4 regions of the Bacillus sp. TL12 genome follow, and region 3 is predicted to be linked to each of the others. Evidence: predicted binding sites of a transcription regulator. Region 3 holds the regulator's gene; each other region holds the start of a gene.
The links. Region 3 encodes Rex, which represses fermentation and respiration genes when NADH is low (regulators of the CRP and FNR family bind a similar motif). Its sites were predicted from a motif close to TTGTGAAATATTTCACAA; they were not measured.
Positions count from the first base shown of each region.

Region 1 (5,385 bases), on a different contig from region 3:
CTTGTTGCGTTATCAGATGTCGAGCCGCTTGTGGAAGCTTTATTTCAACATCGTTTTACATCCGGAGAAGGTTTAACGGGTCATGCATTAGGTAATTTATTATTAGCTGGTATGACGTCGATTACAGGAGACTTTTTCCATGCCATTACAGAAACGAGTAAAGTGTTAAATGTGAGAGGGCGTGTTTTACCAGCGGCCAATCAAAGTGTTGTTCTTCATGCCGAACTGGAAGATGGGCAAATTGTAACAGGTGAATCGAAAATTCCGTATTTTGGGAAAAAAATCAATCGTGTATTTTTAACACCGGGCGATGTAGAACCATTGTATGAGACATTGATGGAAATTAAACGAGCAGATTTACTTGTCTTCGGTCCAGGTAGTTTGTACACAAGTATTTTGCCAAACCTAATTGTAGAAAAAATCGGTAAAGCTGTTCTTGCTGCAAGGGCCAAAAAAGTATATGTATGTAATGTCATGACGCAAGCTGGAGAAACGATGGAGTATACAGCATTTGATCATGTGCAGGCTTTACATGATCATCTTGGAGAACCTTTCATTGATACAGCGATTGTAAATAATCATGATATTCCTGCTGAATTACGTAAATTGTATGAAGAAGAAATGTCTGAACCGGTTGTGGTTGATGAACATCGTTTTGCTCAAAATGACATTCGCTTAATTCAAGATGAATTAGCAAAGTATGATGATCAAGTTGTAAGACATGATACATTAAAGTTAGCTTCTATTTTATATTCGTTATTATAAGCATGTGTTATCTCTGTACGAGATAACGCTACTCATTCATATAGGACAAGATTTTTGTTCCAAAATATCGTATAAGGAGGTGGGGCTGTGTCATTTGCATCAGAAACAAAGAAAGAGCTCACGAAGCTTGAAATGAAGGAGTGCTGTGAGAAAGCAGAATTATCAGCATTGCTTCGAATGAACGGATCACTTTCTTTTTCAAACCGTCGTCTTTCGATTGATATTCAAACAGAAAATGCAGCAATCGCAAGAAGAATTTACACATTGCTGAAAAAGGGATATGACGTGACGGTAGAATTGCTTGTTCGTAAAAAAATGCGACTGAAGAAAAATAATGTATATATCGTTCGGCTTGTTGAGAAATCCCGTGAAATATTGGCGGATTTGCATATTGTTAGAGAAGACTTTTCATTTATTCGCAATATCTCACAGGAATTGATTGAAAAGAAATGCTGCAAACGATCGTATTTAAGAGGTGCGTTTTTAGCAGGTGGTTCAGTAAATAACCCAGAAACATCATCTTATCATTTAGAGGTCTTTTCGTTATACAAGGAACATAATGATTCTATATGTGAACTGATGAACGGATTTGATTTAAATAGTAAGACGCTGGAAAGGCGTAAAGGGTACATTACGTATTTAAAAGAAGCGGAGAAAATTACGGAGTTTTTAAACATTATCGGTGCACATAATGCATTGTTAAGATTTGAGGATATTCGTATTGTCCGCGATATGCGTAATTCAGTTAATCGATTAGTGAACTGCGAAACAGCCAATTTAAATAAAACAATTGGTGCCGCTTTAAGGCAAATTGAAAATATTCGTTACATTGATGAAACGGTTGGGCTCGATGTTTTACCAGATAAATTAAGAGAGATTGCACAATTACGTATTAATTATCAAGATGTAACATTGAAAGAATTAGGCGAGATGGTATCTGGAGGGAAAATTAGTAAATCAGGTATCAATCATCGCTTGCGTAAGATCGATGAAATTGCAGAGAAATTACGCGCGGGGGAACCGGTAGCAAAAAAATAACGGTAAAGGGGAAATGGGAGCTATGGTCCAGAAACAAGTTGAGGTTGCATTAAAAAACGGCTTACAAGCACGTCCGGCTGCGTTGTTTGTACAAGAGGCAAATCGTTTTCATGCTGATATTTTTATTGAGAAAGATGGAAAAACAGTCAATGCGAAGAGCATAATGGGGATTATGAGCTTAGCGATTGGATCTGGCAGTAATGTAACGATTATAACAGAAGGTTCAGATGCAGAAGCTGCTTTAGAAGCGCTGGCAGCATATGTACAAAATAAACAGTAAAAGCTATCGCATGCAGCGATAGCTTTTTTGATTGGGGCAATTTGTTGTGGCGAATCGCCAATTAAAGGTTCACTTTATCATTCTCATATGAATTATGAAAGAATCCGTTTTTCTCCTTGAAGTTCACGAATCGGTTGAATATTTTGCGTAAATTCAAGAGTACCCATATATTTTCCATTTGTATTTCGTACTGCGAAGTAGCGAATATATACATATTTATCTTGAAATTTAATCCAAAAATCTTCACAATCTTTTTTTCCAGATTTGAAATCTTCTAAGAGTTTTTCAACGACATGAACGCTTTTTGGAGGATGGCAGTTTTGGACTGTTCGACCAATGACAGCTTTCGTACGGGCAAAGATTCGTTCTTTTCCATGGGAGAAGTAGCGCACAACATCATTTTCGTCAATGAACGTAATATCCACAGGTAAGTGATTTAACATCAGTTCTAGCTGTTTCAAAGATAATATACCTGTTTCGAAACGAATCAACCCTTCGGATATAGCTTCTTCTTTGATCATATTTCTTTCTGGTTTCCATGTATTTATAGGACTTGTTAAGCAGTAGCCGATTTCATCACTTTCATGAGCGATTTTTAGCCATTCATCTTCTGTAAGAGTTTGAAGGGCCATTGGAAATAAAATGTTTTCTTCTTTAAAAATCATTTCGGTTACGTCCTGGATGACGAAAGAAATACTGTCTAAGACTGATTTTTTATCTTGATTATAATTTAATAATTGTTGTTTTGCCTCTTTAATAGCGTCACGAATTCTGTCATCAACGCCCCACATAACTTGAGTTGGTCCGTAAATACCGTATTTCTCTAAATAAGGGAAAAGCAGATTTTCTTTCCGGCTATAATGTTTATCAACATCTAGTAATAAATTTAAGTCTTCTAGTAATTTATAAATGTTTTCTTCGTTATCTTCTTTTTCAAAACGTTCATAGTGAAGTTGAAGTTTGAAATTCACAAGTAGGTCGATTTCTTTATTTTCTATTTTAAATGTATGAATCGGATGTCCCGGCTGTTCTTCTTGTTTATTAGACTGATGGATTTCTTCAATAGATCCCTTAAAAACAGCTGTATGCACGGAACATAAACGTTGTACTTCTTCTACAGGAATTCCTTCTTCCTCCATAAGTGCCTGTTCGAGTTTTGAAATTTCTGCGACGGTAATATTTCCGATTGCTTCTTGAAACTGAGCGGTTACATCTTCTACGCTTTTTCCGTTATGAAGATCTTTAATAATAGTCTTTAAGATTGTTTGTCGTTCAGAGCTATTTATATTTTCTTGTTCACGGTTATTAATCATTTCACTCATAAGGATTCTCCTCTACTCGTTAATGTTAAATCCATTATTTTGAAAAGCCTCTTTTACTATGTCTAATGAAATACCTTTCATTCGGCAGCCTTTCGGAATAGTCATTATACGGCCGGCTGTTTGTAGCATATTAGGTTTCGTTATATTTTCAAATCCAAGGTTCTTTAGAATTGGGATAATTTCAGGATATTGAGTCGTTAAATCATAAACAGTATGATGAAAATTAATTTGTTTTATCATCATTCTCACCTCGAAACAATTGATATGAATTATCAATTAAACTGTAACATAAAGATTGGAATAAAATTGTGAGCCAAATCACACATTTGTTTTATTAACAAGTTTGTCACTTTTCGATATGGAATAAATGTGTATGGAGAGGGTGGGGGAGAATGGGTATTTTGTCGAATAGTCGATATGTTGTGTCGAACCGCTGATATATTTCAATTTGCGCCGATATATTATGAGAAACAGCTGATATATTGAAAAAATCGCTGATATATTTTGGGAAGTGGTCAATAAGAAAGGCTATCGCATGTGCGATAGCCTTTTGGGGTAGCGATTCTAAACGAGCCGATTCCGCTTTTAAGTATATTAACGATTTGTAAAGATTTTATCGATTAAGCCGTATTCTAGTGCTTTTTCTGCTGTCATGAAGTTGTCGCGGTCTGTGTCGCGTTGTAGTACTTCTAACGGTTGACCTGTACGATCAGCAAGAATTTGGTTTAGTTTTTCACGTAAGAATAGGATACGTTTTGCAGCAATTTCGATTTCAGTTGCTTGACCTTGTGCTCCGCCGAGTGGTTGGTGAATCATTACTTCACTGTTTGGAAGTGCGAAACGTTTTCCTTTTTCACCTGCTGCAAGTAGGAAAGCACCCATAGATGCTGCCATACCGATACAAATTGTTGATACGTTTGGTTTAATAAACTGCATTGTATCGTAGATTGCCATACCTGCTGTGATAGAACCACCAGGGCTGTTAATGTATAAGTGAATATCTTTTTCTGGATCTTGAGATTCCAAGAATAAAAGCTGGGAAACGATTGAGTTTGCTACGTTGTCATCAATTGCGCTACCAAGCATAATGATGCGGTCTTTTAATAGTCGAGAGTAAATATCGTAAGCGCGTTCTCCACGATTTGTTTGTTCAATTACTGTAGGAATTAAATTCATCTGTTATTTCCTCCTTTGAAAGCTTTCTTAGTCTTATAATACAATTATGGTCAATAAAGGTCAAACGAAACCACTTTAAATCAAAAAAATATGTAGTTGTACCATGATTTATTCGCTATGTTTTTGAAATTCCCTGCTTATGTATCTTCAACATGATAACCGAATTATATAAATTTAAACGTATGTAATAGGCTAAATAACAAAAGAACGCCTTTTCTATAGAAGCGTTCTTTTGTGTATTATTCTTTTAGGAGATAAGTTACTCTATTTAAAATATGTTGGACTTGTTTTGCGTTTTTGCTATACATTTGACTTGCCGATTTCGATTTTGTTTCTAATGAGAATAATTCAAGATCAGCTTGACATTTTTTTAGAGAAGCCAACAATAATGGTCTATCCTGAGGGGATGGCATTTGAAGTTTATCATCATATATATCGACAGTAAGTTGTCCGTAAGAATCGACTTGCCCGATAAAGACATTTTCTATCACCACGCCAAGTTTCTCTAACTCGGCGTGAAGCCAAGCACGATTATGACCACTGGCTGAAAGTGGTTCATCTAGTACGTTTCCATCCATAATTACCGTTTGTGTTTCTTTTGCAGGTGCTATTTGTAAGCCGATATCTTTTGGAGTAAGCGGTTGTTTGTCTCTTTTTAACAAGACATTTAGTTCACCGCCCGACTCCAATACAGCATATTCAACATCTGCTATATTAAAAGCATTTTTCTTTCTAAGAAGTTCTAGTAATTCATCAATTGTATAATTTTCTTTCTTTAAATTATCTTCAAGGACTTTCCCGTCT
Region 1 covers NZ_JAJJBY010000023.1:42,859-48,243, reverse strand. Annotated here, with positions in the region: gene LOK41_RS19205 (gluconeogenesis factor YvcK family protein) at 1-765, shown strand, start outside; gene whiA (DNA-binding protein WhiA) at 853-1,803, shown strand; gene LOK41_RS19195 (HPr family phosphocarrier protein) at 1,826-2,083, shown strand; gene LOK41_RS19190 (DUF438 domain-containing protein) at 2,176-3,405, opposite strand; gene LOK41_RS19185 (DUF1858 domain-containing protein) at 3,418-3,645, opposite strand; gene clpP (ATP-dependent Clp endopeptidase proteolytic subunit ClpP) at 4,000-4,581, opposite strand; gene LOK41_RS19175 (DUF421 domain-containing protein) at 4,821-5,385, opposite strand, start outside.
Region 1: the regulator Rex is predicted to act here: its motif matches at 3,712-3,729, upstream of LOK41_RS19185 (DUF1858 domain-containing protein).

Region 2 (5,385 bases), on a different contig from region 3:
AATTGTGGATATTTTTCAGGATGTTCCATTGCATCCATTAATGTTTCACGGTTAAATACGTTAATATTTAAGTGATGTCCTTCTTTAACCGCATATCCATCAAGCATAGATACTAAGTTTTTAACTTGTACATCATCTTCTTTACCAAGCGCTTTTGGAATAATTGAGAATGTATTAGAAATACCATCTTGCGCATCTTCATAAGGTAATTTTGCAACAGATAATAGTGATGCTAGTGCACCTTTTGTATCGCGTCCATGCATAGGGTTTGCACCTGGCGCAAACGGTTCACCAGTACGACGACCGTCTGGAGTGTTACCTGTTTTCTTACCATATACAACGTTAGATGTAATAGTTAAGATTGACATTGTATGAACAGAATTACGGTATGTTTTATGTTTACGAAGCTTGTTCATAAATGTTTTTACAAGATCTACTGCAATTTCATCTACACGATCATCATTGTTACCGTATTTAGGGAAATCACCTTCGATTTCGAAGTCAACTGCAATACCATTTTCATCACGAATTGGTTTTACTTTTGCGTATTTAATTGCACTTAAAGAGTCAGCTACTGCAGATAAGCCAGCGATACCTGTTGCCATTGTACGAAGAACATTTGTATCATGAAGTGCCATTTCAATACGTTCATAACTATATTTATCGTGCATATAATGGATAACATTTAATGTGTTTAAATATAAACCTGCTAGCCATTCCATTGTCATATCAAATTTACGCATAACTTCTTCGTACTCTAATACTTCAGAAGTGATAGGTGCAAATTCAGGTCCAATTTGTTCTTTTGATTTTTCATCTTTACCGCCATTAATTGCATATAGTAGTGTCTTAGCTAAGTTTGCACGAGCTCCGAAGAACTGCATTTGCTTACCAATTCTCATTGCAGACACACAACAAGCAATACCGTAATCATCGCCATACTCTGGGCGCATAATGTCATCATTTTCATATTGAATTGCAGATGTTTTAATAGACATTTTCGCACAGTAGTTTTTAAAGTTCTGTGGTAATTGTTTAGACCAAAGAACTGTTAAGTTTGGCTCTGGAGCTGGTCCTAAGTTATCTAATGTGTGCAAGAAACGGAATGAGTTTTTCGTTACTAATGGACGACCATCAAGTGCAATACCACCGATAGATTCAGTTACCCAAGTTGGATCACCAGAGAACAATTCATTGTAATCAGGCGTTCTTGCGAATTTTACAAGACGTAATTTCATGATGAAGTGATCAACAATTTCTTGCGCTTCTTCTTCTGTTAATGTACCATTTTCAATATCTCTTTCAATGAAGATATCTAAGAATGTAGAAGTACGTCCAAGGCTCATTGCTGCCCCGTTTTGTTCTTTAATTGCTGCAAGATAAGCGAAGTATAACCATTGGAATGCTTCTTGTGCATTTGTTGCTGGTTTAGAAATATCAAAACCATGAGAAGCTGCCATTTGTTTTAACTCTTGAAGTGCACGCATTTGCTCAGATAACTCTTCGCGTAAACGCATTGTATCTTCGCTCATTACGCCACCAGTTAAATTTAAATCTTCTTTTTTCGCTTCTATTAAGCGATCAACACCATATAATGCTACGCGGCGATAGTCACCAATAATACGTCCACGGCCATATGCATCTGGAAGACCCGTAATAACGCCAGATTTACGAGCTGCTCTCATTTCAGGAGTATAAGCATCGAATACACCTTGATTATGCGTTTTACGCCAATCTCTGAAAATACGGCTTAATTCTTTGTCCATTTCATATCCATAAGATTCACAAGCTTGCTCTGCCATACGAATACCACCGTATGGTTGTAAAGAACGTTTAAATGGTTTATCTGTTTGGAAACCAACTACTTTTTCAGTATCTTTATTTAAATATCCAGGACCATGAGATGTAATAGAAGAAACAATGCTTGTATCCATATCAAGGACGCCACCATTATCACGTTCTTGTTTCGTTAAATCCATTACTTGATCCCAAAGTTGTTTCGTTGCTTCTGTTGCTTCCGTTAAGAAAGATTCGTCCCCTTCGAAAACGTTTACATTATTTAAAATGAAATCGCGAACATCAATCTCTGCTTTCCACTTTTCACCTTTAAAGTTTGTCCATGCGTTTTTTACATTTTCTAATACTTGAGTCATCCTAATCTCCTCCATTTTTGATTAGTACAGGACTAAGATTTTTTATATAACAGCTTACACATTTAGAATACTACTTTTTTGAAAAAGCGAACGGAATAGTTGTGACACATTTGTGAAATGTTGAGCAAACTACTATGCGCGTAGTATTAACTTCAATTTTAACTCTTTAAAATTAAGACTTTCCTTAATTGTATTTTTTTGGTATCCTTATAAACGAATCCTATTCTGTGGTATAAAGAGTCATACCCATTTTAAACTGTAATACCCTTATCTCTTATTCTGTTATAGTTTTTCTAAAACAGAATAGAAAGAAGTGTACCTATTTGGTACACTTCTTTTCATAATGAATGAGATATAACTTCTGATTAAATTGAGTCTTAATCTAGAATAACGAGGATAACGTTTTAGATGTTTTTTAATTTTTCAAAGTTATAATTGCAGCCACAGCGTAATATACCGCTCGCTGTAACTCTGTATGTTCCGCTACAGATACTGTAACAAGTGATCCCCCACTTGCAGAGAAATATTGAACCGCTTCTAACGGAATCCCGTCTTCTTTCACATCAATATAAGTTCCATCTTGCCATTTTCCTTTTTGTAATGTACCTGATAAATCTCCTGTAACTTTCCCGATTTCTTTTCCTTCAGATGATAGGAAGCTCCACTCCCATTTTGTTAAGCTTAACAATTGATTGAATTCACCGATTCTCTCTCCCATTATGCTATAAAATGTATATGAATTCCGTACACCTCTTTTCTTCTTAATTACTAACAGCTCTTCACCTAATTCATTTAATAAATAAAATTGTTGCTCATTCATTCCTTTAAAGAAAAAGGATAAGATACTTTTCCATATCGTTTGAATTTTAGAATCATATTTTTCTTCGAGCATCCCCATTGTATTTCCCTCTAGCCCAAAGTATGTAACTGCCGTAAAAAAATTAGTTTCCCTACGAACGACAAATCTTCTTTGCTCCAACAATAAGGAAATTTCTTTCCCTTGAACAATCTTTTCTATCCTCTTAGCTCTGCTCTTTTCTACCAAACTATAAATCAATAGAATACACGCTGGTAACATAATACTTATTAATTCTAGAATCCCCTTTTCCGAACTAAGAAGTGTTCCATTTTGATATTCCACTACGCATCCAATCATAATAATAATCCATACAATAATAGCTAAAAGTAAAGTTCGCCTCGCATTACGCGCATGATGCTTATGAATACTCATAACCTCCTTCTCCCTTTCCATTTTTTTCATTATCTCAATAAATAGATTCTGCCTCAACTCATAAAAAAAGACTACCCCAGAGGATAATCTCTTACACTTCAATATGCTGTAGCATTGTATAAATATCATTATTAAGCGTACCAAATGATTTAATATTATTTTGAATATTAGATAATAAAATAACATACACATTCCCACTTCTACTAAATCCATTTAAGCAATTCCATCCAGGCATTACACCATGATTAGAGTAACTTCCCGGATTTACATACCAACCAAATCCATAATCTTTTTTAAATGCTGTAAACATTTGATCATAGCTCTCTTTAGATATTAGCTTCCCAGAAAATAGTGCTTCATTAAATAAATATAAATCATTTGCACTCGTATATATATCACCATTTCCATATAATTGTGACATATTTGGAATAGCAGGAACTGTCATATTATTATTTACAACCTTGTAACCAGTCGAAGGATACTTTGTTTTCTCTAATTCCGTTCCGAAACCTGATTGTTTCATCCCTACAACATCAAAAATATGTTGTTTAATATACTCTTCTAACGGTTGCCCGCTAACTTTCTCAACGATGTAACCAAGTATTGAGTAATTTGAATCCGAATACTTCCATTTTTCACCTGGATTAAACAAACGTTTTTGTTGCCCAATTCGCTTCAACAATTCCTCGTGAGAAATATCGCCTTCGCCTGCCTCATATTCAGGAATTCCCGATGTGTGTGTCAATAGATGAATTAACTTTACTTCGTTACCTCTCGGAAAATCAGGAATATATTTTGCTATTGTATCTTCTGTTTGAAGTTTATTTTGATCTTTTAGCTGCATAATCGCTGTAGCTACAAATGCCTTTGAAATTGAACCAATATAAAATGTTGTTTGTGAATTATTCGGTATTTTTCCCTCTTGATTTGCCATCCCGTAACCCTTATTCAAAAGTACTTTACCATTTTTCACAACAACTGCTGTTCCACTAAAATTTTTATCTTTTAAATAATTGTCTAACTCAGTATTCTCGTTAATTTCTTGTGGCGGGCCTTCGACAGGTTTTTCCGCTGCCTTTGCTTGCTGCGTGCCTTCTGGAGGTTGTTCTGGAGGTTGTTCTAATTGTTTTTGTTCGGTTTCTTTCTTTACTTCTGTCGTTGCTTTTAACGTATTCTCTTTTTTAGTATGTGCAATAATTTTTGTATATACGAAATATACAAGCAAAAACAATACAATAAGAATGCTCGTTCTTTTTATATACGTAACCGGTCTACGAGCTTTCATACTTGCACTATCCTTTTCTTCATTCATGATTCTTTTTTCCCCTTACTGACCAAATAATTTAATCACTTCACAAAAATATAACCTTTAAATTCCCCTAACTATTGGAAATTCCATTTCATACCTTTCTTACTTTATCATGTGATGAAATTATAACCAACCAATATGTTTGAAAAAAGAAAAGAATTTTTTTAAAAGTAAGATTCCCTATATAAAAAAGAGAATATCCTCTAAAAGACTAGTCTAATCCAGCCTTTAGGGATATCCTCTTATCTAATTATTTATACATATTTCTTCATGTCATCAGCGACAGACTCAACGTTTGTACCTACGATAACCTGTACGCTTGTATTACTTAATTTCATAACACCTTTTGCACCGGCACGTTTTAATGCTGGCTCATTTACTAAGTTTGCATCTTTCACTTGCAAACGCAAGCGAGTTGCACAGTTATCAATAACTGTTAAGTTGTCTTTTCCGCCTAATGCTGCCACGTAAGTTTCACCGATAGAACCTGCTACTGGTGCGTCTCCCTCTGCAGCTAACTCATCGTCATCTTCACGACCTGGAGTTTTCAAGTTGAACTTCTTAATTAAGAAATAGAATACTACAAAGTAAATTGCTGCATAAATTAAACCAATTCCCGCTAATAATAACGGTTTTGTTGCAATACCGAAGTTTAAGAAGTAATCAATCGCACCGGCACTGAATGAGAAACC
Region 2 covers NZ_JAJJBY010000036.1:27,291-32,675, forward strand. Annotated here, with positions in the region: gene pflB (formate C-acetyltransferase) at 1-2,153, opposite strand, end outside; gene LOK41_RS23315 (sugar ABC transporter ATP-binding protein) at 2,569-3,384, opposite strand; gene LOK41_RS23320 (serine hydrolase domain-containing protein) at 3,476-4,696, opposite strand; gene nagE (N-acetylglucosamine-specific PTS transporter subunit IIBC) at 4,948-5,385, opposite strand, start outside.
Region 2: the regulator Rex is predicted to act here: its motif matches at 2,264-2,281, upstream of pflB (formate C-acetyltransferase).

Region 3 (5,385 bases):
TAATTGGTATTGAAACGAGCTGTGACGAAACAGCTGTAGCAGTTGTGAAAAATGGAAAAGAAATAGTGGCAAACGTTGTCGCTTCGCAAATTGAAAGCCATAAGCGTTTTGGCGGGGTGGTACCAGAAATTGCATCGCGTCATCATGTAGAACAAATTACAGTTGTACTAGAAGAAGCGTTAAAACAAGCGAACATTACATTTGAAGATATTGATGCAATTGCTGTGACGGAAGGACCGGGTTTAGTAGGAGCACTTTTAATTGGTGTAAATGCAGCGAAAGCAATTGCATTTGCACATAATATTCCTCTTGTTGGCGTTCATCATATAGCTGGGCATATTTACGCGAATCGTTTAGTGAAAGAACTACAATTCCCATTATTATCACTTGTTGTGTCTGGAGGACATACAGAGCTTGTGTATATGAAGGAACATGGTTCATTTGAAGTGATTGGTGAAACGAGAGATGATGCAGCAGGAGAAGCATATGATAAGGTTGCACGTACATTATCGATGCCTTATCCAGGGGGGCCTCATATTGATCGTCTTGCCCATGAAGGAAAGCCGACAATTGATTTACCTCGTGCATGGCTAGAGCCGGATTCGTATGACTTCAGCTTTAGTGGATTGAAATCAGCAGTTATCAACACTGTGCATAACGCAAAACAACGTGGTGAAGAAATTGCGCCAGAAGATTTAGCAGCTAGCTTCCAAGCGAGCGTAATAGATGTACTTGTGACGAAAGCAGCGCGTGCAGCAGAAGCGTATGATGTAAAACAAGTATTGCTTGCTGGTGGTGTTGCAGCAAACAAAGGACTTCGTGCACGTTTAGAGGAAGAGTTTGCAAAAAAAGAAGAAATTGAGCTTATTATTCCACCGTTATCCTTGTGCACAGATAATGCAGCGATGATTGCAGCAGCGGGCACAATTGCATATGAACAAGGAAAACGTGCAACATTGGCTTTAAATGCAAATCCAGGATTAGATATTGAAGCATAGTTATACACATAATTAACCACAACCTGTGGATAAAACCCATATTATCTGTTGATAATATGGGTTTTATTGTGAGTATTAAATGTGTATAACTTTTTTCTGGTTTGTTGATAATGTGGAAAAGTTATTTTTGTGTTTATATAATAAAGGTGGATATGTGTATAAGGTTGTGGATAATAGTGTTGAGGTCAGACCTTTGACTATTTGTATTGAAAAATAAACAAGGTAGTTGAATGGCTTTCAACTACCTTGTTTTCGACCTATGAATATATAGGGATTATACGTGTAATTCTTCCCATTCAGCCATAAACTTCTCTAATTGTTCTTGTTTTGTTTGCTTTGCTGTTGTAATTTCACTAGCTCTTTCATAATCAGCGTATACTTCAGGAAGGCATAGTTCCTCTTCTAATTTTGCAATTTCCTCTTCCAACGTTACAATGTTTTGTTCGATTTCTTCAATTTTTCGGGCACGCTGACGCTCCTGTTTTTTACGCTCTTTTTCTTCAAGATAATTTAATTTCTCTTGAGCAATAGTTTTTTGGACTGGTGCATCTTCTTCTTGTTTTTCAAACTCAGCACGTTCAATCATTTCATTTTTCTTTTCAATATAGTAGTCATAATCACCTAAATATTCTTGTGCACCAGCTGTCGATAACTCAACAACTGTAGTTGTGACACGGTTAATAAAATAGCGATCATGCGAAACGAATAAAAGAGTTCCTGGATAATCAATTAAGGCATTCTCTAGAATTTCCTTACTATTTAAATCAAGGTGGTTTGTTGGCTCATCGAGAATGAGTAGGTTTGATTTTTGCATCATTAATTTCGCTAGAGCTAATCGAGCTTTTTGACCACCACTTAGAGAAGATACAGGCTTTAATACATCATCCCCTGTGAATAAAAAGTTACCGAGTATCGTACGAATTTCTTTTTCCGGCTCTAGCGGATAATCATCCCATAATTCATTTAAAACACGCTTAGATGATGTTAAGTTTGCTTGTTCTTGATCATAATATCCAATAGATACATTTGAACCGAAAGAAACTTCACCGCTTAGTGTGTTTAATTTATTCACAATTGATTTTAATAATGTAGATTTTCCAATACCATTTGGACCGACTAATGCAACGCTATCACCACGGGTTAAGCGCATGTTTACATGTTCAATGATTGGTTCTTTGTCATATCCGATAGAAACATCTTTTACTTGTAATACGTCGTTTCCGCTTTGTTTTTCGATATCAAAGTGGAAGGATGCAGATTTAGAGTCACCTAATGGCCGAGTTAGTAATTCCATTCTGTCTAACTGCTTTTGACGACTTTGTGCACGTTTTGTTGTAGACGCACGGGCAATATTTTTTTGGACGAAGTCTTCAAGTTTCGCAATTTCCTCTTGTTGTTTCTCATAACGTTTCATTTCTTGCTCATATAGTGCAGCTTTTAAATCTAAATATTTACTGTAGTTACCAACATATCGTCTGCTTTCTTTATTAGAAATTTCATATACTTGTGTAACAAGTTTATCTAAAAAGTAGCGATCGTGGGACACGATTAAAATAGCGCCAGGATAGCCTTGTAAATATTGTTCAAGCCATGTTAATGTATCAATATCTAAGTGGTTTGTTGGCTCGTCCAAGATGAGTAAGTCTGGTTTTGTAAGCAGTAACTTCCCAAGAGCAAGTCTTGTTTTCTGTCCGCCACTTAACGTAGAAATTGTTGTTTGGTGTGTTTCCACTGGAAAACCAAGTCCACTTAAAATGGAGCGAATATCTGCTTCATATTGGTAACCGCCTTGATCTTTGTAGTCTAACTGTAGTTGATCATAATCAGCGAGTAATTTCTCGTACGTAGCAGTATTTGAAAAGTTCTCTTCCTGCCCCATTTCGTGCTCTAGCCTTCGAAGTTTCTTTTCCATTTGTTGCAGGTGAGAAAAGACAGTAAGCATTTCATCCCAAATTGTTAAGGTTGTTTCTAAGCCAGTATTTTGGGCTAAATATCCGATAGAGACATCCTTTGGTTTTATAATTTCTCCGCCATCGTGAGATAGTTCACCAGCAATTATTTTTAATAATGTAGATTTTCCAGCACCATTTCGACCAACTAGTGCAATACGATCTCTTGTTTGAACTTCCAATTTAATGTTTGCAAGAATTGTTTCAGCACCGTATAATTTTGAAAGCCCATTCACTTGTAATAAAATCAATGTTTTCACCTCAAATAATTTCTTAACTTTGCCATGTTTATATTTCTCAATCATACTAAAAATAGTGTATAGTTTAAAATAAAGAGAGAAGTCTTCTCTCTATTATACAAGGAAAGTCATAAGTGCTAAACTTATGTATTTGTTTTAAATCTGTGAACAAAGATAGGAAGAGAGGAGAGGTTACATGGATCAGCAAAAGATTCCACAGGCCACTGCCAAACGATTGCCTCTATACTATCGATTTATCCAAAACTTATCTCTTTCTGGTAAGCAACGTGTTTCATCGGCAGAATTGAGTGAAGCTGTAAAGGTAGACTCAGCAACAATTCGGAGAGATTTTTCATATTTTGGAGCGTTAGGGAAAAAGGGCTATGGATATAATGTAAATTATTTATTATCGTTCTTTCGAGAAACGCTTGATCAAGATGATATAACACGTGTAGCACTTATTGGAGTGGGTAATTTAGGGACCGCTTTCTTACATTATAATTTCACTAAAAATAATAATACAAAGATTGAAATGGCATTTGATGTTAATGAAGAGAAAGTTGGAAAAGAAATCGGAGGAATTCCTGTATATCATTTGGATGAATTAGAAGATCGTTTAACAAATGAGATACAAGTGGCAATATTAACAGTACCTGCTACCGTTGCACAAGCTGTAGCAGATCGATTGGCTGAAACAAATGTACACGGAATTTTAAATTTTACACCGGCGCGATTAAATGTGTCAGAAAATATAAGAATTCATCATATTGATTTAGCTGTAGAATTACAAACACTCGTTTATTTTTTGAAAAATTATCCACAATAAAACGCAGAGGAAATCCCTCTGCGTTTTATTGTTGCTTTTTCTTTGTAAATTTGACTAAGATAAGTCGAAGTGCCAAATTAAAATCAATTGTTGCCATAGCAGCAAACAGCAGTGTCCCAAAGTTCCAAATTGTATCTGTAACGTTCGTAATTGCGAAACGTGTGAAGACACATCCAAGAAGGAAATACAGTGCTGCCATGAACAATGGTGAGTTCCTCATATTTAAAATCCTCCGATAAATCCTTGCATTTTTTCTGCTTGTTTAATCATTTCTTGTATTTGTTCGTTACTTACTAGTACTTGAGTTATTGCGACTAATGTATTCATGGCAACGTGAGCCATAATAGGAACGATGATTCGTTTTGTTTTCACATATAGAAAAGCGAAAACAAGTCCCATGGAAGTGTATACTAACAAGTGTGTAAAATCAAAGTGAATTGCTGCGAAAACAAGCGAACTAATAATTGCCGCGATAAAGAAATTAAATCTTTTATAGAGAGTTCCAAATAAAATTTTTCTAAAGACAATCTCTTCTAAAATAGGGCCAATGATTGATATAACAATAAGAAACCATGGAGTAGCTCTTGCTATTTCCATCAAATCTTGTGTGTTTTGAGAACCAGGATTAATCCCTAATAATCGCATTTCAATATTAGCTGCAAGTATTTGAGCAAACATAGCTAAAAAGAAACCAATAAAAATCCAGCCGATTGTCGCAGGAACACTAGCTCGCTTCGTATCTAAATGTCTATCGCGAATATCGGTTCTAAGTAGCCAAAGTATAATACATAATGCAATGAAAAAGCTGATGATTGACCAGTGACCAGCCATGATTTGCATTTTTTGCTCTCGTGAAACTGCCATATTATCATATAGCCCTGTTTTGAAAAGGAGCCATATTCCAACAATTCCCGATAGTTGCATCAGAATATATGTAACTATAATCCACCAATATTGTTTTTTCAAATGGGTTAACCATCCTTTCTAACTCTAGTTTATGAGATAAGGCGAGATAACATGTAAACATCCCGCTGTGGGATACGTAATAACCGTTTGGATTATGATTTTTTTGTAAATCTTTATTTGAAAATGAAATAGATAACAGGAAAAAGCAGTGCCTATAGAGAAAATAACTTATGGCATCTTTCATATTGTAACATACGATAAGTGGAAAAGCCGATTCATATATCGCGTGCCTTCTTAATAATGGTTATAAGGGAGAATTATTTTTTAGAAAGGCGTATAGAAAAAGTTTATCTAGTAATTTGCGAAAAAATTATGATTTTTTTACTTGCAAAAGAAAATTAGATTATTTATTATTATAAGTGTGTTAGCACTCGTGGTCTTTGAGTGCTAATAAAGAAAATTTACAT
Region 3 covers NZ_JAJJBY010000051.1:1,809-7,193, forward strand. Annotated here, with positions in the region: gene tsaD (tRNA (adenosine(37)-N6)-threonylcarbamoyltransferase complex transferase subunit TsaD) at 1-998, shown strand, start outside; gene LOK41_RS25295 (ABC transporter ATP-binding protein) at 1,273-3,198, opposite strand; gene LOK41_RS25300 (redox-sensing transcriptional repressor Rex) at 3,383-4,012, shown strand; gene LOK41_RS25305 (YdiK family protein) at 4,038-4,232, opposite strand; gene LOK41_RS25310 (CPBP family intramembrane glutamic endopeptidase) at 4,235-4,978, opposite strand.

Region 4 (5,385 bases), on a different contig from region 3:
GGCCATAATGATTCTGGTGTACAAATACGTACTTCTGCTCCAACAATCGCCCCACCAACTAATAAGCTATTTGCTACGTTGTTTCGTCCGTCTCCAACATAAACGAGCTTCACGTCTTTCAAACGTCCTACATGCTCTCTTACAGTTAATAAATCTGCAAGTGTTTGTGTTGGATGCCACATATCTGTTAAACCATTCCATACTGGCACACCGGAATTTTCTGCTAAAGATTCTACTGTCGCATGATCGAAACCACGGAATTCAATTCCATCAAACATACGCCCCAAAACTTTCGCTGTATCTTCAACAGATTCTTTTTTACCGAGCTGAATATCACCTTTACCTAAATATTCAGGATTTGCACCTAAATCTGTACATGCAACTGTAAATGCACAACGCGTACGAGTTGAGGTTTTCTCAAATAAAAGCGCTACGTTTTTACCTTCTAAATAACGATGTGGAATACCGTTTTTCTTTTTCTCTTTTAACTCTGCCGCTAAGTCAAGGAGATATACTAATTCCTCTTCTGTGAAATCTTTTTCAGCAAGAAAACTTCTTCCTTTTAAGTTTGGTTTAGTCATCAACATGATTCATCCCTACTTTCTCCGTTATTTATACTAAATATCTTTTCTAACAATTGGCATACTCATGCAACGTGGGCCCCCACGACCGCGAGATAATTCCGAGCTTAATATTTCGATAACTTCGATGCCATGCTCTCGTAATAAAGCATTAGATACATAGTTGCGATCATATGTAACAACTACTCCTGGCGCAATTGCTAATGTATTTGATCCATCGTTCCATTGTTCACGAGCAGAAGCAATGACATCTCCTCCTCCGCAAGGGATCAGTACTAATTCGCTTAACCCTAATACTTCTTTCAATGCTTCCGTTAAAGATGTACGATGCGTAATTTTAAGAGTTTCTTCATCCTTTCCTTTTTCTAAAATATAAATATTCATATTTCCTTTCGGCCCTTGAATTGCTGGGTGAATTGTAAATTTGTCATAATCGACCATTGTAAATACGGTATCTAAATGCATAAATGCACGACATTTTTGAATTTCTATTGCTAGCACTTTTTTAATTTTATTTTGGCGACTAAATAAATTTTTAGCTAAACGCTCAATTGCTTTTGCTGAAGTACGAGCAGATACACCAATTGCAATTGTTTCTTCATTTAAAATTAGCTCGTCGCCGCCTTCAATTGGAAACTTATAATCACGATCTAACCAAACTGGCACATCATGATTTGCAAATCGCGGATGATATTTAATGATATATTCCATAAACAATGATTCACGTCTCCGTGCTGGTTCTCTCATTTTGTTAATTGTTAAACCGTCACCTATAGAAGCTGCTGGATCACGAGTAAAATATAAATTTGGCATTGGATCTAAATAAAATGGATAATGATCTTCCATTAATTCATACAGATGCGTTTTCTTACTCGTTTCAATTTCGTTTTTCCGCACGCCACCCATAATTTTTTGAATCAATTCTTCATTTGAAAAGGAAAGTAAATATTCTTTTAAAGTTTGGTGTGCAACATTCACATCTGCTTGTCCTTCTTTTAAAATACGATCAACAAATTCTTCACGAAGCCCTTTATCAACTAACGCTTCAGCTGCTAGTTTTTCTAAATACAGAACTTCAACACCCCGATTGCGTAATGTTTGTGCAAAATAATCATGTTCTTTTTGAATAATTGGTAAATATGGGATATCGTCAAATAATAATTCTTGTAAATAATCTGGCGTTAAGTTTTCCACTTCTTTACCAGGACGCTTTAATAACACCGTTTGTAATTCCCCAATTTCTGAAGTAACATGTATCGGATGTTTCATTTGTTGTACCTCCTTTTAGGTTCGTTTGATGTCTTACAAGTACATCATAAACGGTATGTCATTCCCTTTTTATGAAAACGCTGACACTCTTAAGTGAAAAATTTCACAAGTTGTTTTTTAAAATAATATCTATCTGTATTTTTATGAATGATTTTACCATCAATTTTACTGAATAAACCTATATTACGTATATCCCATGCATAAACACCTATCAATTTATATTATATTTCTTCATAAAAAAGAGGTTGTTTCTAATATAAATTAGAAACAACCTCTTTTTTATATAATCAAATTTAACCTTTCTTCTAGAATTTCTCTATCTAATTTTGATTTCGAAATTACAAGGCATGTATCATTTCCACAAATGCATCCTACTTTTTCTTTCCAGTCTAAAGAATCTAATAGCACACCAATAACATGAGCATTTCCCGGCAATGTCTTAATAATCGTTAATTGATCTACATAATCAATCTTTACTACTACTTCTCTCAACTTTTTCTTTAATTTCATATCAGTTTGTAAACTGTCTTCTGAAAAAACCTTATATATTACTAAACCGTTTGAAGATGTCACCTTTATTAAATTTAACTCACGAATATCTCGTGAAATTGTCGCTTGTGTCACCGCTACACCATGTTTCTCTAACAATTCTACTAATTTCTCTTGTGTATCTATTTCATACTCTCTAACCAATTGTTTAATGAGCCGCTGTCTTTTCTCTTTTTTCATAAAAGACACCCTTTCGAATGTTATAACCTCATTATATATTGCTATAATTTTGATTCGAAAGAGACATCCTTAAATGTTGCGGAAACGTTCATAGTTTAACGTTTCCTAAAACATAAAGTGAAACTTTAATCAGTGGGGGTTTTCTTCATCCCCCACTGATTATTAGTTGAACGAATCGGGCTTTTACGGACAGTTCATCTCCCACCTAACTTCTTTGCTTTCGCTGAATTTTGAGGTGGGAGTGTTACTGTCCGTTAATGCGGGATACATCTGCATTTCCTTTAAGTGTCTTAAAATGCAAAAAAGGAGAGCTACTCGCCCTCCTCTTTTCACATTACATCACTATATTTCTCTATAACCTTAGTTTTTTGCAGGATTTTTTCTAAAGAATACAAACGCTGCTACAGCCATTAACACAAAACCTACTACAGTGAATAGAACTGTGCCCATACCACCTGTTGCAGGAAGAATCCAGCCGCTCTTGTTGTTTTCTACTGTTAATTTCACTGTTTGGTTATCTTTATCAATTGTCACATTGATTGGTTCTCTTAATTTTTGGTAAGATTTCACTTCCGTACCATCTTTATATGTTGGTGCTTTCGTTTCAACGATTTGATACTCACCATATGGAATTTGTTCCCATGTAATTACACCATCACTATTTGATACACCTGTCATTTCTTTACCATTTACTACTACAATGTTTCCATTTTTATCTTGTAGTTTAAATTCTGCGCCTTCTAGTTTTTTACCATCAGCACCATCAACTTTTGTTAATGCAATGTTACCAGTTGTTGGGACAACAATTACTGGTTTAGATTCCTTTTTACCACTTACATCATTGTTGTTTGTAAAATCAATTGTTGCTGTATTTGGAATTTCTGTTCCAGCTACTACGCCTTCTTTAATTTGTGATTTGATTTGTAAATGAAGCTCTTTTTTACCATTTAATTTTGAAAAATCTTTTACAGTAGCTGTTACTTTTTGTCCTTCTACAACTACTTCTACCACACTTGAATCCACTTCTACACCATCAATTTTCACAACTGGCTTACCTTGAATCACTAATCGATTATCTAAAGTATCTGTTACAACGTAATTCTTATAATCTTTAATATCCTCTGGGATTAACGTTTTAATATCATAGTTGTAATCTTTTAGCGGATTAATCGGTAAAAATTCCAGATCATTATTAATCTTTTTGTCAATCGTTGGTTCTTCATAGTTTTTCACTAGTACTGGCACTACAACACCAGACTTAATTGTACCATCTGCATTAATTGTACCTGATTCTTTAATTGAAAACGCATGTTTTGTTGGATCTAAAACATATCCATCTAGCGCTTTTGTTTCTTTAAAGTAGTAGTTACCATATGGTAAGTTTTCTACACGAATTGCACCATCATTACCAGTAGTTAAACCTTCTCCATCTTTAACTACTGTTTCATCTTCATGATATAAAGTAAATTCTACACCTTTTAATACTTTATCTTTTGCACCTGTTTTGATTAATTCTACTGCACCACGTTTTGTTTCATTCTTTGGATAAATATGAACATCGTAATTCAATTTTTCTCCTGTTTTACCTGTCATCGGAACATCAACGTAATACGTGTTTTTATTTAAATTAACATGAGCTGGACCAGCAATTTCTTTTACTTCATAACGACCTAAAGAAAGATCTGTAAATGTAGCTTGTCCATCTTTACCTGTTGTTTTTGTAATCGCTTTTGCATCTGTAACATCTTTTACAGCTTCTTTTACAATCTCGCCATCTTTTGTAATCTTTTCAAAAGATTTGATTTGTTTAATTTCAAACGTTACTCCTTCTAGTGCCTTAGCATCTCCTGGAATTGTTTGACCCGCTTCACCAGTTCCTTCACCTGTTGCTGCACCTTTTTCTTGTTCGTACTTATGAATTGTTAAAGAACCTTTCTCTGGAGCTGCTGCATTTGCAAACATACTCGGTAATGTTGCAAATGTTAATACAAACATTAAAAGCATACTAAAAATCTTTTTCATATTTATTATCTCCTTCTCTATTAATTTTTAACTCTATTCGTTACTACTTCTTTTACGGAAAAATAAAAATACCGTGATTACCATAAGTATCGTACCGGTAAGATAGAAAATAGTGGTCCCTATTCCACCAGTGTCCGGAATTACCCATTCACTCTTCGTATTTTCTATCGTTATTTTTTGTACTGAGGATCCGACCTCTACTTCAATTGGATCTCTTAAAAGCATATAGCCATCTGGTGCTTGCACTTCTTTAATCGTGTATTTACCAAATTCTAATTGACCAGAAGTTGCCTTACCATTTTCATCTGTCGTTAATTTCCCTACTTCTTTTCCATTTTTATCTAAAATTTGGAATACTGCATTTTTTAATTTCAAGTTGTGGTCTTTCGCATCCACTTTCTCAATTTCAATGAGTCCTTTATCTAGCAATTCATTTTCAACAGTTATCTCTACCGGCGTTTTTGTGTCTTTCGTTATTTCAAAATTGTATGATTTACCGTCTAGTTTATAACCTTCTGGAGCTGTGACTTCCACTAACTTATATTCACCGATTGGTAAATCAGTTGCTCTAGCTTTTCCATCGTTTCCTGATGCGATTGTTTGAATGACCTGATTATCTTTATCCCGAACTTCGAAAACAGCCCCTTCTAACAGAGAACCGCTATCTTTATCGATTTTCGTAATTTCTAGTTCTCCAGAATCAACTGTATCTTCAACTAGTCCGGCATCGATTGTCATATTATGTTCATCTTCACCAAGTTTGATAGTTTCTGAATATCCATCT
Region 4 covers NZ_JAJJBY010000016.1:98,753-104,137, reverse strand. Annotated here, with positions in the region: partial or broken gene argF (ornithine carbamoyltransferase) at 1-587, opposite strand, end outside; gene arcA (arginine deiminase) at 618-1,850, opposite strand; gene argR (arginine repressor) at 2,130-2,579, opposite strand; gene LOK41_RS16310 (SpaH/EbpB family LPXTG-anchored major pilin) at 2,940-4,601, opposite strand; gene LOK41_RS16305 (SpaA isopeptide-forming pilin-related protein) at 4,635-5,385, opposite strand, start outside.
Region 4: the regulator Rex is predicted to act here: its motif matches at 1,942-1,959, upstream of arcA (arginine deiminase).